One region of the Corynebacterium diphtheriae genome, then DNA from elsewhere that is predicted to be linked to it. Evidence: riboswitches for the same ligand, from Rfam matches in the RefSeq annotation. Region 1 holds a riboswitch; the other holds the start of a gene.
The links. Region 1 has a riboswitch for thiamine pyrophosphate ahead of thiC (phosphomethylpyrimidine synthase ThiC). Riboswitches for the same ligand answer to the same signal wherever they lie in the genome.
Positions count from the first base shown of each region.

Region 1 (7,458 bases):
ATATTGTGAGCGGGATTGGGGCCTCGGCAACTGTTCTGCTGATGGATCCGCTTGCGCCTACGGTGGGTGCTTCTGGTGCTGTGTATGGGCTTATGGCGATTTTTGTGGCGATGTCGTACCGGTTGCGTAGGGATCTCACAGCACCGTTGATTCTTATCGCAGTGAATGTGGGCTATTCCTTGCTTATGGATGGTGTTTCCCTTTGGGGACATTTGGGTGGCTTGCTGACGGGTTGTGTGCTGGGGATTGTTTTGGTGATTGCGCAGACTACTCGAGGTGGTAAGCGGGGGTGAGATAAGGGGTTTATCTAGGGGGCGTCTCGTGTTTGCATGAGGCGCCTATTTTTTTGAGAAAATCCTTATCACACAAACCACATAAATAACATGAAACCCAACAGTTAGCTGCAGTTTCGTGGGGTGACTGCTGGTGGGGAGCAATGTGGTTATCGGCTGTCACAAGAGGCAACACGAGGCTACTGGGATGGCCCAACGCCCCAGTTTTTGGTGGGGAATAGTGCACAGCTGTTCTGAGTTATCCCCAGATTTTTGTAATTATCCACCAAAATTTCACAACTTTTGGAGTGCGAACACAGCGCTGATCGTGTGAAAAAGATTCCACAGCAGTTATCCACAATGTGGATAATTACATGTGTGTTGTTCACAGGGTGATGATCGAATAGCTATGTGTTCGAAGTACGCGACCTGCTATTTTCCCACAAGATTTCGAACAAATCCGCAGGTGGGGAAGAAGTGCACAACTTTATCCACAGGGTGTGGATAAAGTCTGGGGATAACTTCCACCCGTGTAATTCCACAATTTCTTCCACAGCCTGTGGATAACTTTTGGTGATAGATGTTCACAAGTGGTGGATAACTTGTGAGTAAACCTCATATCTGGTGGTTCTGACCTAAAAGAGGAGCGCTGTGTCGTGCACGCTAGGCATAAGAGTGCGGGTCAATGCCGGGGACTTGTTTGGCTTGAGGTGACCATTTGTGCAGATAGATAGCTACTTTTGTGCAAGAAGTGGCTACGGGGTGATAAAACCCATCCACCATGCCGGTAACTGAGAAAAATTAAGTTTTTTGTGTGGTGGTGGGGAGCGTTTTAGGTACCGCGTGATTGAGGGGCTAGGTGGTGGCGTAATACCCCCTAGGCGCTTTACTAAAACCGCATGTCGCCTCGCGCTTTAAAAGTGTTGCTACCCCCATTGGAGTGGGGTGTGGCGGCACAATGTTGGGTGCGTGTTCTAGGTTAGTGAGTGTCCCCCGCGGGCGCCCGAGCACGGGCTGAGATTGCGCTGATGCTGTGCAAGCACCGTTTGAACCTGTCTGGTTAACACCAGCGAAGGAAGAGAGGAGCGCGAGCCTAGTGTCGGCAGCCTCAGCTAATTCAGCAACCAATCCATCTGCTTGGGAAAACTCCGAGATCCATCCGAAGCACTCGTATTCGCCGATCGTTTCCGGTGACCTTGAGGTCCCAGAAACGGAGATTCAGCTTGACGATTCTCCTACTGGCTCCAATGATCCAGTTCGGATCTATCGCACCCGTGGCCCTGAGTGTGATCCCACGGTGGGATTGAAGCCACTGCGTGCACAGTGGATTGACAATCGTGAGGACACGGAAGAATATGCTGGCCGTGAGCGGAATTTGGCTGATGATGGCCGCTCCGCGCAGCGTCGTGGCGCAGCGTCGCTGGAGTGGAAAGGTGTGAAGCCCGCACCGCGACGCGCCAAGCAGGGCAAACGCGTGACTCAGATGCACTATGCACGCCAGGGCATTATTACGAAGGAAATGGAGTTTGTGGCGCTGCGCGAGCACATGGACCCAGAGTTTGTACGCAGCGAGATCGCCCGTGGCCGTGCGATCATTCCGAACAATATTAACCACCCAGAATCGGAGCCCATGATTATTGGTCGAAAGTTTTTGACCAAGATCAACGCCAATATCGGTAACTCCGCAGTGACCTCCAGTATTGAGGAAGAAGTATCCAAGCTGCGGTGGGCAACCCGCTGGGGTGCAGATACCGTGATGGATTTGTCCACCGGCGATGATATTCACACCACCCGCGAATGGATTATCCGCAACTCCCCAGTACCAATCGGTACGGTGCCGATCTATCAAGCGTTGGAAAAAGTAAATGGTGTAGCAGAAGACCTTACGTGGGAGATTTTCCGCGATACCGTCATTGAGCAGTGTGAACAAGGTGTGGACTACATGACCATTCATGCCGGTGTGTTGCTCGCCTACATTCCACTGACCACCAAACGCGTAACCGGAATTGTATCCCGTGGTGGATCCATCATGGCTGGTTGGTGCCTTGCACACCATAAGGAGTCCTTCCTTTACGAGCACTTTGATGAGCTGTGCGAGATTTTCGCGCAGTACGACGTCGCCTTCTCGCTGGGTGATGGCCTGCGCCCTGGTTCTGTTGCCGATGCGAATGATGCGGCCCAGTTCGCGGAGCTGAAAACCATTGGTGAGCTGGCTCGTCGTGCGTGGGAATACGATGTGCAGGTCATGATCGAGGGCCCAGGTCACGTTCCGCTGAACATGGTGCAGGAAAACAATGAGCTGGAGCAAAAGTGGGCTCACGATGCGCCTTTCTACACTCTTGGCCCATTGGTGACCGATATTGCGCCAGGCTATGACCACATCACCTCGGCAATTGGAGCTGCTCATATCGCTATGGGTGGTACGGCGATGCTGTGTTATGTGACCCCGAAGGAGCACTTGGGTCTGCCCAACCGTGATGACGTAAAAACCGGTGTGATTACTTATAAACTTGCAGCTCACGCGGCCGATGTGGCTAAGGGGCACCCTGGTGCTCGTGCGTGGGATGACGCGATGAGCAAGGCGCGTTTTGAGTTCCGTTGGCATGATCAGTTTGCGTTGTCGCTTGATCCAGATACCGCGATTGCTTACCATGACGAAACGCTTCCGGCGGAGCCGGCAAAGACCGCGCACTTCTGTTCCATGTGTGGTCCGAAGTTCTGCTCCATGCGCATTAGCCAAGATATTCGTGACATGTTCGCAGATAAGATCACCGACTTGGGTATCCCGCAGGTTGGCGGCGACGCAGAAGCTGGTATGGCGGCAAAGTCTGAGGAGTTTGTGGCCCAAGGATCGCAGCTTTATAGCGAGGTGCGTGACAATGCTGCCCACGCCTAGGTGGGGTCGAGACTTTGATCCGCGGTGCTACTTTGTCACCGGTACGGGCTCTGTGGATCACATTGTCGACGTAGCACGCCAGGCAGCGCGCGCCGGCGCTGGGCTCATCCAAGTGCGCAGCAAACCCATTGCTGCCCGTGACCTGTACATTCTTGGCCGTGAGGTAGCCCGCGCGGTGACTGAGGTTAATCCTCGCACCCGTGTGCTTATCGACGACCGCGTGGATGTCGCCCTTGCATTAATGAATAACGGCGAGCACATCCACGGGGTACATGTTGGCCAAGATGACCTTCCGGTGCGCCATGTTCGCGCCTTGTTGGGTGATAACGCCATCATCGGCCTCACCACGGGCACCTTGGAGCTAGTTCGTGCTTCGCGCCAGGTTGCCGAGGTGATCGACTACATCGGTGCCGGTCCATTTCGACCCACACCGACAAAAGATTCGGGCCGTGCCCCCGTGGGCTTAGCTGGCTATCCGCCACTGGTTGCTGAATCATTGGTGCCAGTTGTTGCCATTGGGGATGTTCGCCCCGAAGATGCGGCTGATCTTGCTGCAACGGGGGTCGCTGGTGTGGCAATTGTGCGCGCATTAATGAACTCACAGGACGTAGCAACCGATGTAAAACTCGTATTGAAAGGTTTTGCACAATGAAAATAGCTGTTGTAGGTGGTGGAATCGTAGGGCTAAGCACCGCCTTTGAGCTTAGTACCCGCGGGTATAACGTTCACGTATTTGACCCCAACCCGGCAAGCGGTGCCTCACACTTTGCCGGCGGAATGCTTGCCCCCGCCGCCGAAGTGCAGTTCCAACAAGACCCATTGTTTCCGTTGATGAAGCGCGCCGGTAAGCTGTGGCCAGACATGGTGCGTTGGGTAGCGCAGCACACCAACCTGCCTACCGGTTATCGCACCGAAGGCACCCTCGTTGTGGCAGCCGATCGTGCCGACGCGGAACACCTTAAACAATTGCGCGCAACCCAAGAGGCGGCCGGAATGGATGTTCGCCCCATTACCACACGACAGGCCCGTGGCCTCGAACCGGCACTAGGACCTCGGCTATCGGCGGCCGTACACATCCCCAACGACACCCAAGTCGCACCACGCGTATTCCTCACCGCACTACTCGACGCACTCGATGACTGTGGAGTAGAGGTAACAAAAGAGAAAATCACCGACCTCGAACCCCTCTACCAACAATTCGATGTTGTTGTCCTCGCAGCAGGCCTCGGCGCACAACACCTAAGCCCCATACCTCTAGCACTACGACCCGTGCGCGGCGACATCCTACGAGTACAAACAGAACCAGGGGCAGTCAACATGGTTGTGCGCGGCTGGGTTAACGACCGCCCCATCTACATCATCCCGCGCGCAAACGGCGAAATCGCCATCGGTGCCACCAGCCGCGAAGACGAACGCGATTTGCCCAGTGTAGAAGGAATATACGACCTGCTCCGCGATGCCATACGCGTAGTACCGGGTATCGTCGATAGTTCCCTTATAGAAGCCAACGTTGGTGTACGCCCCGGCACACCCGACGACCTCCCATACCTCGGATGGGCATCAGACCGACTCATTATCTCCACCGGATACTTCCGCCACGGCATCTTGCTCTCATCACTCGGCGCCCATGTCACCGCATGCCTCATCGACGGCACCGACCCCGGCATCGACCTCACAGCATGCGCACCAGACCGACACCACAACGAAAGGGGCACAACCCATGGACATCTACATTAACGACACCCTCACCACCATAGAATCACCCCAGCTCACCGAAATTATCAGCAACCACTGCAACGGAATCCGCCCAGGGATTGCCGTAGCCATCAACCAACGCGTGATACCCCGCTCACAATGGGACACCACCACAGTCACCGCAGGCGACCACCTCGACATTCTCACCGCAGTGCAGGGAGGATAACATGCTCACCATCGCACACCGTAGCTTCCAGTCCCACCTCATCATGGGAACCGGTGGCGCAAGCTCATTCGATACCCTAGAAAAATCCCTCATCGCCTCCGGAACCGAACTCACCACCGTAGCGATGCGTCGACACGCCGCCCACACCGGAGCCCACGGCGAATCCGTCTTCGAACTCATGCAGCGCCTCAACATCACCCCACTACCCAACACCGCAGGCTGCCGCACCGCCCGCGACGCCATCCTCACCGCACAACTCGCCCGCGAAGCACTCGACACCTCATGGATCAAAGTGGAAGTCATCGCCGACGACACCACCTTGCTCCCCGACGTCCTCGAACTTATCGACGCCACCGAAACCCTCACCAACGACGGATTCACCGTCCTCGCCTACACCTCCGACGACCCCGTAGTCGCACAACGACTCGAAGACGCCGGCGCCGCCGCAGTCATGCCCCTAGGATCACCCATCGGAACCGGACTCGGCATCCTCAACCCCCACAACATCGAACTCATTTGCTCACGCGCCACAGTCCCCGTACTCCTCGACGCCGGCATCGGAACCGCCTCCGACGCCACCCTCGCCATGGAACTCGGCTGCGCAGGCGTACTCCTCGCCAGCGCCATCAACCGATGCATCAACCCCATCACCATGGCCACCGCCATGAAACACGCCGTCGAAGCAGGACGACTCGCGCGCGAAGCCGGGCGCATACCGCGCCGGGAGCATGCGGTGGCGTCGTCAAGCTTTGAAGGGCTCGCCTCCTGGGCGGACGAGGTGCTGTGATGCTCGACGAGCTGGAACGCCAACGCGTAGCCCGCCAACTGCGGCTACCTGGTTTTGGGATTGAGCAGCAAGAACGGCTCAACAAAGGGCGAGTGCTGGTGATCGGTGCTGGGGGACTGGGCAGTCCTGCCTTGCAGTCCCTTGTGGCGGCTGGGGTGGGGTCGATCCGACTCGTGGATAACGACACCGTGGATGTGTCCAACATTCAACGCCAGATCCTGTTTGGTGTTGGGGATGTAGGGCGCTCCAAAGTTCACGTCGCCGCCGAAAGATTGCGCGCAATTCAACCCGGGATTCGTATCGACGCCCACACCGAACGCCTCACCGCACACAACGCACACGAACTCGCCGAAGGCTGCGACGTGATCCTCGACGGCTCCGACACCTTTGCTACCAAATTTCTCTGCGGCGACCTCGCCGAAATAACAGGCATACCGCTCGTCTGGGGCAGCGTACTGCAATTCGAAGGACACATGGGCGTATTCACCCGCGAGGTAGGGCTACGGGACCTGTTCCCCGAAGCCCCCACCCAAGGACTCAACTGTGCCGACGCAGGTGTACTCGGCGCTACCACCGCAGTGATCGCCAACCTCATGGCCACCGAAACCATCAAAATCCTCGCCGGAATCGGAACAGTCCAACCAGGGTCCATCACCACCTACAATGCGTTGACCAGCACATTTCGCACATACACTGTGGGGCGTGACCCCCTTCGACCTGCAGCCCGCACACTTCACACGTGGACGCTACCCAACGAATACGAACTTATCGACGTCCGCGAACCCCACGAAATAGAACACACCCCCAGCGGCGCGCACATCACCCTGCCGCAATCCATGTGGGATGACACCACGGCGATCCAACATGCGCTCGACAACATCACCACAGACAATGTGGTCGTCGTCTGTGCCTCTGGCATAAGAAGTGCCGCATTTATCGAACAATTCGCACATCTTAACCCACACCTCACCTTCCACAACGTCCCCAGCGGAATCAACGAACTCCCATGACCCCACACATACTCACCATCGCAGGATCCGACCCCTCCGGCGGGGCCGGAATCCAAGCAGACCTCAAATCCATCATGGCAGCCGGCGGCTACGGCATGGCAGCAATCACCGCCCTGACCGCGCAAAACACCTGCGGAGTTACCGCAATACACACCCCACCCACGGAGTTCCTCAGCGAACAACTCCGCGCAATATCCGACGACATCACCATCCATGCCATCAAAATCGGCATGATCGGATCCTCTGATGCAGCCACCGCCACCGCCACATGGCTTGACCAACTACCACACACACCCATCGTGGTTCTCGACCCCGTCATGGTAGCCACCTCCGGATCGGTACTTGGCCAACGTCATTATTTTGAACCCCTGCTCCACCACGCCACCGTGATCACCCCCAACCTGCCAGAACTCGCAGTCCTAACAAACAACCACGACCCTGAACAAGCCGAACATGCCGCACGCAGCCTCGCAGAACAATACGACTGTGCAGTGCTGCTCAAAGGTGGGCACCGACACGGAACCGACGACCTTGGCAACACCTGGATTACTGCCAGTGGCCCCCAATTCCAC
Region 1 is NZ_LN831026.1:27,439-34,896, forward strand. Features, by position in the region: gene AT687_RS00155 (rhomboid family intramembrane serine protease) at 1-293, shown strand, start outside; TPP riboswitch at 1,258-1,368, shown strand; gene thiC (phosphomethylpyrimidine synthase ThiC) at 1,369-3,168, shown strand; gene AT687_RS00165 (thiamine phosphate synthase) at 3,152-3,820, shown strand; gene thiO (glycine oxidase ThiO) at 3,817-4,905, shown strand; gene thiS (sulfur carrier protein ThiS) at 4,889-5,089, shown strand; gene AT687_RS00180 (thiazole synthase) at 5,091-5,876, shown strand; gene AT687_RS00185 (ThiF family adenylyltransferase) at 5,876-6,886, shown strand; gene thiD (bifunctional hydroxymethylpyrimidine kinase/phosphomethylpyrimidine kinase) at 6,883-7,458, shown strand, end outside.

Region 2 (7,458 bases), 810 kb from region 1:
TCAGATTTGCGCCCAAAACCACGGGCCTCCATAGCTGTCGCCAATTTGGAGCCGCGACGAACAGCGAGCACCAACAGGCCAAACACCATCGAAAAACTTGACCGAACCCGATTCGAATCATCAATGCCGCGCACCCGGCGCGCACGTCGCATCGACTGCCAGTCTCTAGTAAAAAGGCTGATCATTCGGGTGCTTGCGACAGCCGAGATGACAAAGCGATGTGGCAGACGAAGGATTTGTGCGAGGCCATCTCCTAGTTCGGTGGGGTCGATGTGTGCGAGAAGAACTATCGCTGGAAGCCCTACTGCCAGCACACGCACCATGATCGCTGCGGCTAGCTGGAGGGAGTTATCAGTAACGTGGGCAAAAAGGAACGAGAAGTATTCGTGTCCTTCGGGTCGACCATAAAGCGCCATGGATATTCCCGCGATGGGGGTAGCAATGAGAAGCGGGAAACCGCGCCGCAGCAGCGTGCCCACGCCAACACCTGCAAGTGGTGACAGCACGATCGTTAGGACAAGAGATACGGCCGCTGACACGACATCGACGCTGAGTAATAGCGGGGTGGTCAACAACATGAGTGCTGCTACTCGGGTGACGGGGTTGGTGGCTTGTAGAAGGTTCATAATGCAATCTCCTTGTCACCCAAGCAACGTCGGTAGAGCTCGTCGTGAGTGATCGAAACAACCGTGGTACCAGCATCGGTTAGCTCGCGCAGCAAGGTAACTAGCTCGATAAACGTCGTGCGATCTTGTCCAAAGGTTGGCTCATCAAGGAAAACTACATCTGGGGTGTTAACCAAAATGGTTGCCACCGACAATCGACGTTTTTGCCCGCCGGACAAGGTAAATGGGTTGGCCTCAGCTAAATGATCAAGCCGCAACCGCTCGAGGAGTAAATCAGCTCGAGCAAGGTGATTGTGGTCATGAAGCCCCACGCGCATTTCTTCCCGAACCGTCGCAGCTACAAATTGGTGCTCGGGATCTTGAAAGACGAAACCAAAACGCGAACTTAGTTCCTTGGATTTCCAACGCAGCGGATCGGTGTGCAGCCCGCGTGCGATGTTGTGGGCAACTTCTACTCGCCCACTGTGCGCAGGTAGCAATCCGGCGAGCGTGAGTAGGAGGGTAGATTTTCCTTTTCCGTTAGCACCGGTGATTACGGTGGAGGCACCAGCGGGAATATCAAAGCTATAAGTTCCTAGTGGTTGATTCCAGCCCACAGCTAGCTCACGGGCATGTATCGCCGTATCGCTGTGAGTAGGGGTCAGTGCCGCTGGTAATTGGGGGTCGTTTTCTGGTACCCAGATTCCTAATTCGCTCAGTTCACGGCCATGTTTGGCGATCACGTCGCGTGCGGGACCGTCGGCAAGCACCCTGCCATCAGGTCCTAGTGCGATAATGCGGTCGACATGATCTAGCCAAGTGCTCACGCGGTGTTCCACAACAATCATGGTGGCACCGGTTGTCTCTACTGCTCTGCTGATATTGGACACCACCTCCCGCACACCATCCGGATCAAGATTGGCAGTGGGCTCGTCGAGAAGCACAATATCCGCCCCCATCGCGATAACACCAGCAAGTGCCAATCGTTGCTTTTGGCCACCAGATAACTCGGATGTGGGATGATCCAACGGCAAATCTAGACCTACCTGCGCCAATGCTTGGGTAACTCGCGGCCAAATCTGATCGCGCGGAACACACATATTTTCGCACCCAAAGGCGACATCATCGCCCACGCGCGAGGAAATTACCTGCGAATCTGGATCCTGTAACACCATGCCAGGGGTTCCCGAAACCTGAAGCTCTCCGCTATGTTCGCCGTCCTCATCAGCCAAAACACCCGCAATAGCCGCGAGCAAAGTAGATTTACCCGACCCCGATGCACCCAAAAGAAGGACCCGTTCCCCACGGGAGATTTTCAATGTGAGATCGACAAGAGCAGGCTTTCGCCTACTCGCATGCCGATAACTAAACGCATGAGCGATGACATGATCAGTCACAGTATGAAGTCTTCCTATCGCTGGTATTACCCAGATCAGGTTCTACGGTTCGGCCAAACAGCCGTCTCAGCCACGTACAGCAAGCACATGGCACCCGGGCATCTCGTGTGTGCACCGGCGTTGATCGTAGTCGCAACGCGCCCATGTGTCATTCTAAAAAGGTGAGTAGGACCGCCATCATCAAAGAAATCGCCGGCATAAGCATCGTCGGTGTTACCACAGGACTCGTCGGAATCCTCACCACACTCCTTCTTCACACCGCAGAACACCAGCTCGCACACCTCACCCACACCACCATGGCACTCATCAGCCTAGGAGTAGGAGCACTTGCAGGAACATGCTGGTGGGCACTACGCCGACGTGGCCCCATCGTCACCGTCACCGCAGCACTATCCACCGATACGCCCCTACCCTTGTGGCGCACGCTTGCCGACGCCCTCCTACAACTGCTCATCGTCACCGCAGGAGCCTCACTGGGTAAAGAACAAGCACCTCGACAACTAGCCGCAGCCCTTGCAGAACGCATCGCCCCCGCCCACAACGACACCGACCGCCATCGTCGTATTCGGCTCCTCGCCGCCGCAGCTGGCGCAGGACTTGCAGCTATGTACCACGTTCCCATCGCCGGAATCTTCTTCGTCCTTGAGCTCCTCCCCGTTCGACGCGACCGCGCCACGATAGCGACCACCATCGCAGTGTGCGCCATTGCCACTACAGTCGCATCGCCGGTAGTTCCAGCGCCTTTGTACGGATTTCCTCACGAAGCGCTAGGAGTCAATGATTTCCTCCCCCTCCTAGTCGTGACAATTGTTGCCACAGTGGTTGCTGTGATGTGGCGTCGTCTGACAGTCACACAGTTGCAGCGTAGCTATACCGGCCCTTGGCTTGTGATTACTCTCCCACTAGCGCTTGCGATCACGTATGCGGTGGGAACATGGTTTCCTGCGGTTCATGGCAACGGTCAGCTCGTACTTGATGTCGCCTTCGGTACTGATATCACCGCCTTAATGGCCTGTGCACTTCTCCTCGCCAAATTGATGGCAACGCTTGTGTGCATTCGTGCAGGTGCTGTGGGCGGTGTACTGACACCATCACTTGCTGTTGGGGCGGCAGCCGGAGTGTGCGTTGCTATTCTTTTTGGCGCTCCGCACGCGGTCATGGCATTGGTTGCTGCCGCTATCGTGTTGGCGATTGCGCAACGGGCTCCGTTGTTTGGCGCGGCGATGGCTATTGAGCTCACCCACCCCGATATATGGCTTGCGGCCACTGTGGTAGTCACAGCGGCCGCAGGTTTTTGGTGTACGAGAAAAATCAGATAGCTAGGATTCCTAGACTAGACAAGTGCTCGGGCTTGCCTACCAGCAGCAAAGCGATCGAGCGCGCCAGTTTGTGCCAGTGCTTTGACTAGAAGGTAGCCAAGGACGCCAGCTAGAACAGCACCGGAAATAGCCATGCTTCCTAGGTAGGTCAGGTTAAAGACAGCGGATTTAGCAAGGTTTCCGGAGGTGAACAGTTCGAGGACGAAGGCACCGACGGCTGCGCCAACACCAGAAAGCGCTGCTACGACTAGTCCGAAGCGTCGATAAAGGAAAAAGGCGAACACGAGCTCAGCGCCGAGGCCTTGTGCTAGACCTGAGTAAATCGTTTCAATTCCCCACTGATTACCAATGCCTGCGGAAACACAAGCGGCGATGAGTTCTACGTAGATCGCCGCAAAGGGTTTACGAATGATAAGTCCACCCAACACACCGCCGATCAGCCAGATTCCAACAGCGATGCCGCCAAACCCAGGTGTGAAAGCGTCGGCCGCCGAATACCAGGCGTATCCGATGGTGTTCCACACCCAAAACAGCAAGCCAGTGGCAATAGCAATGACGGAGGCGATCACGATGTCAATGACACGCCAAGAATTCTTCGATCGGTTCATTATTCTTCCTATCGCCGGTATTACCCGGATCAGGTTCAACGGTTCAGGGGCGTGCACGTCTTCTCGCCCTGTCTCAGCTTTGTGGCAAACGTATGCCGTCCAGCACCCGTGATTTATAAAAATTGTGCGCTTAAAGCATACTCAGTCGCTGTGCTTATGAGAAAGTACGTTGCCTACTAGGTGATGGAGGCGAGCATCTACGCCTACACGCTGCGCCATTCGCACGACCGCACCAACTTGAGCATCGAGCTCACTAGGAAGACCATCGGCTAGATCTCGCTGCATAGAGCTAGTTGCCCCTTTAGGCTGCGCGTCAGCAAAAGCTAATACGCGATCGACCACATCTTCTGGAAAGTCCACACCATGTGCTTGGCCGGCTGTGACAACCTCGTTGATCAGAGATTTAAAATCGTCACGGTACGTTGTTCGCACAACACCCAACGGTTGGTTGACGAGCGCACCTAGGGCACCAAAGCAAGTGACGAACATCGCTTTGAACCAAATATCGGTCATGATCGCTGGGTGCACCACCGGTTCGATTCCGGCTCGATCTAAGACGTGCGCCAGCTTATCGACGATCCCACGTGTCGCCTCACTCATGCACCCGAAGGTAAACGTGAAAATTCCGCCGGAGAACTCCGCTTCGGCTGGTCCACGCTTGGTTAAAAAGCTGCGCACCACGCCCGGTATTACTCGGTCGACACCCAGCGCTTCTACGGCGATGTGGGGCATTTCCACTGAATTCTGAGTGGTAACCAACACGGCATTCTTGGGAAGATTTTTGGGCACATCCACGCTGCCTAAGGTCTTGGTCGCCAAAATCACCACATCGGCGTCGGGAACGTGGCTTAGGTCTTCTACCACCGGAACGCGGATGTCTCGCACACCGGAGGCGTCGTAAAGCCTCATCCCTCGACGTTGCAACGCCTCAAACGATTCCCCACGGGCAACAAAAGTGACCTTCGTGCCCGATTCGTGCAACAAACCACCGAAAAACCCGCCGACTGCGCCGGCACCAACGATCACAATATGCATGCCACCGACAATAGAGCAGTCCTGCGACGTAGACTGGAGGAAAGTTGACCATGTCACAAAGCGAAATTGAGGTTTCCCATGGCCGGTGGCTTAGCTGCCCTTTTAGATGATGTCGCACTGATTGCACGCACCGCGTCGGCAAGCGTCGACGATGTTGCTGCAGCAGCGGCAAAAACCAGCGCCAAAGCAGCAGGCGTAGTTGTCGATGACACAGCCGTGACCCCGCAATACGTTCGCGGCGTTACCCCCGCCCGAGAACTCCCCATCATCTGGCGCATTGCCAAAGGCTCGTTGGTGAACAAACTGTGCATCATCTTGCCGATCGCCCTCCTACTCAACGCGGTTGCCCCGTGGGCGCTCACCCCCATTTTGATGCTAGGCGGCGCATTCTTGTGCTTCGAGGGCGCCGAAAAAGTCTGGGAGATGGTGACTGGAAAACAACATTCCAGCGAAGAAGAAGCCGGTGCAAAAGACGAAAACACACTTGTCCGAGGCGCAATTACCACCGACTTGATTCTTTCTGCAGAAATCATGGTGATCTCGCTTAATGAAGTCGCAGACCAAACCATCTGGATGGAAGCGGCCGTTCTTGTTGCGGTCGGCATTTTTATTACGGCCGTGGTGTATGGTGCAGTCGCCCTCCTAGTCAAGCTTGACGACGTAGGACTTTTCTATCAGCGCAAAGATTCCGGTACTGCCCGCGCCTTCGGTGCTGGACTTGTCAAGGCAATGCCTGTGGTTCTTAACGCTATTTCTTTCATCGGTATGCTCGCCATGCTCTGGGTCGGTGGCCACATTGTTATCGGCGGATTAGATTCACTCAAGCTGTGGCCTGCACCCCACGATGTAATCCACCACTTGGCACATTCCGTGGAACACCTAGGTGGCGCAGTGGCTTGGACAACAGAAACAGTAGGATCGCTGATCTTCGGCCTGATTTTGGGATTTATTGTGGTAGCCTTCATCGCGCCTTTCCACAAAAAGAAGCACTAACCGGATCCCCTTCAACACAGCAAAACCGCGCCCCTTCGTCTCTAGGAGGGGGCGCGGTTTTTAATAGCTTTGGCAGTTAGCCACCGATCTTAAAGTCACACACATCGCCGTCGTGCATGACGTAGTCTTTGCCTTCCATACGCATCTTGCCCTGAGCCTTGGCTTCAGCAATGGAACCAGCAGCATCGAGATCATCAAAGGAGACAATTTCGGCCTTGATGAATTTCTTTTCAAAGTCAGTGTGGATAACTCCAGCGGCTTGAGGCGCCAAAGATCCCTGCTTGATCGTCCATGCGCGCGATTCTTTAGGACCTGCGGTGAGGTAAGTCTGAAGACCCAAGGTTGCAAAGCCGGCTTTTGCCAACGTGGCAAGACCTGGTTCGGTTTGGCCAACGGACTCGAGCAATTCGAGGGCTTCATCCTCGTCGAGTTCGAGGAGCTCAGTCTCAGTCTTTGCGTCGAGGAACACGGCCTCGGCAGGGGCTACGAGATCACGAAGTTGTTGCTTGCGGGCATCGTCGGTCAGTACTTCTTCATCGGAGTTAAAGACGTAGAGGAAAGGCTTAGCCGTCATGAGGTGTAGTTCGCGGACCAGGGCGAGATCGATCTCACCGTTTTTGGATGCTGCGAATAAGGTGCGGTCGTCTTCAAGAATGGCTTGTGCTTTCTTGGTTGCTTCGACGGTTTCGGCCAGATCTTTGTTCTTGCGGGCTTCTTTTTCAAGACGAGGAAGCGCTTTTTCTACTGTTTGTAGATCTGCCAAGATCAGCTCGGTGTTGATCACTGAGATGTCTGAGCTGGGGTCTACTCGACCATCAACGTGAATCACGTTGTCGTCAGCAAAGGCACGAACTACTTGGCAAATGGCGTCTGCCTCGCGGATATTCGCTAGGAAGGCGTTGCCCATGCCTTCACCCTCGGATGCGCCTTTGACAATGCCAGCAATGTCAACGAAGGACACCGTAGCTGGCAAGATGCGCTCCGATTGGAAGATCTCTGCGAGACGGTTCAGGCGAGCATCTGGAAGCTCGACAAGACCAACGTTGGGCTCGATGGTTGCGAAGGGATAGTTCGCCGCCAGAACGTCGTTGCGGGTAAGGGCATTAAATAACGTGGACTTGCCAACATTGGGCAGGCCGACGATTCCAAGTGTAAGGCTCACGAACTATCATACTAGCAAGCAGCCAGCAAAATGGCTCACCACCAGCGCTGTGCACGTATATCAGGGGGAGCTATCACAGAAGCGTCGCAACGCTGAACACATACTCCTGTAAAAATGGGATTTTTATCTTGCAAAAATCTCACACCACGGGACAAAAGGTGTTATCTTTAATACATCTCATTTCCCCTCAAGGCCCCCTCACCCATAGGGCATACCTTATTTATCCTCTCCTAGACACTTCGGCCGCACCACCTTTTCAGCCGCAATGATTCCTCACGGAAAAGAGAGGCTCGTTTTGTATTCCTTCGCCCCCGCGCACTTTGCGTCTGGGGGTTTGTA
Region 2 is NZ_LN831026.1:840,038-847,495, reverse strand. Features, by position in the region: gene AT687_RS04170 (energy-coupling factor transporter transmembrane component T family protein) at 1-626, opposite strand, end outside; gene AT687_RS04165 (ABC transporter ATP-binding protein) at 623-2,002, opposite strand; TPP riboswitch at 1,997-2,109, opposite strand; gene AT687_RS04160 (chloride channel protein) at 2,146-3,321, shown strand; gene AT687_RS04155 (ECF transporter S component) at 3,336-3,929, opposite strand; gene AT687_RS04150 (2-dehydropantoate 2-reductase) at 4,071-4,964, opposite strand; gene AT687_RS04145 (DUF808 domain-containing protein) at 5,043-5,957, shown strand; gene ychF (redox-regulated ATPase YchF) at 6,034-7,119, opposite strand.
Region 2: it holds a riboswitch for thiamine pyrophosphate, as region 1 does, so the genes downstream of both, AT687_RS04165 (ABC transporter ATP-binding protein) here and thiC (phosphomethylpyrimidine synthase ThiC) in region 1, are expected to answer to the same signal.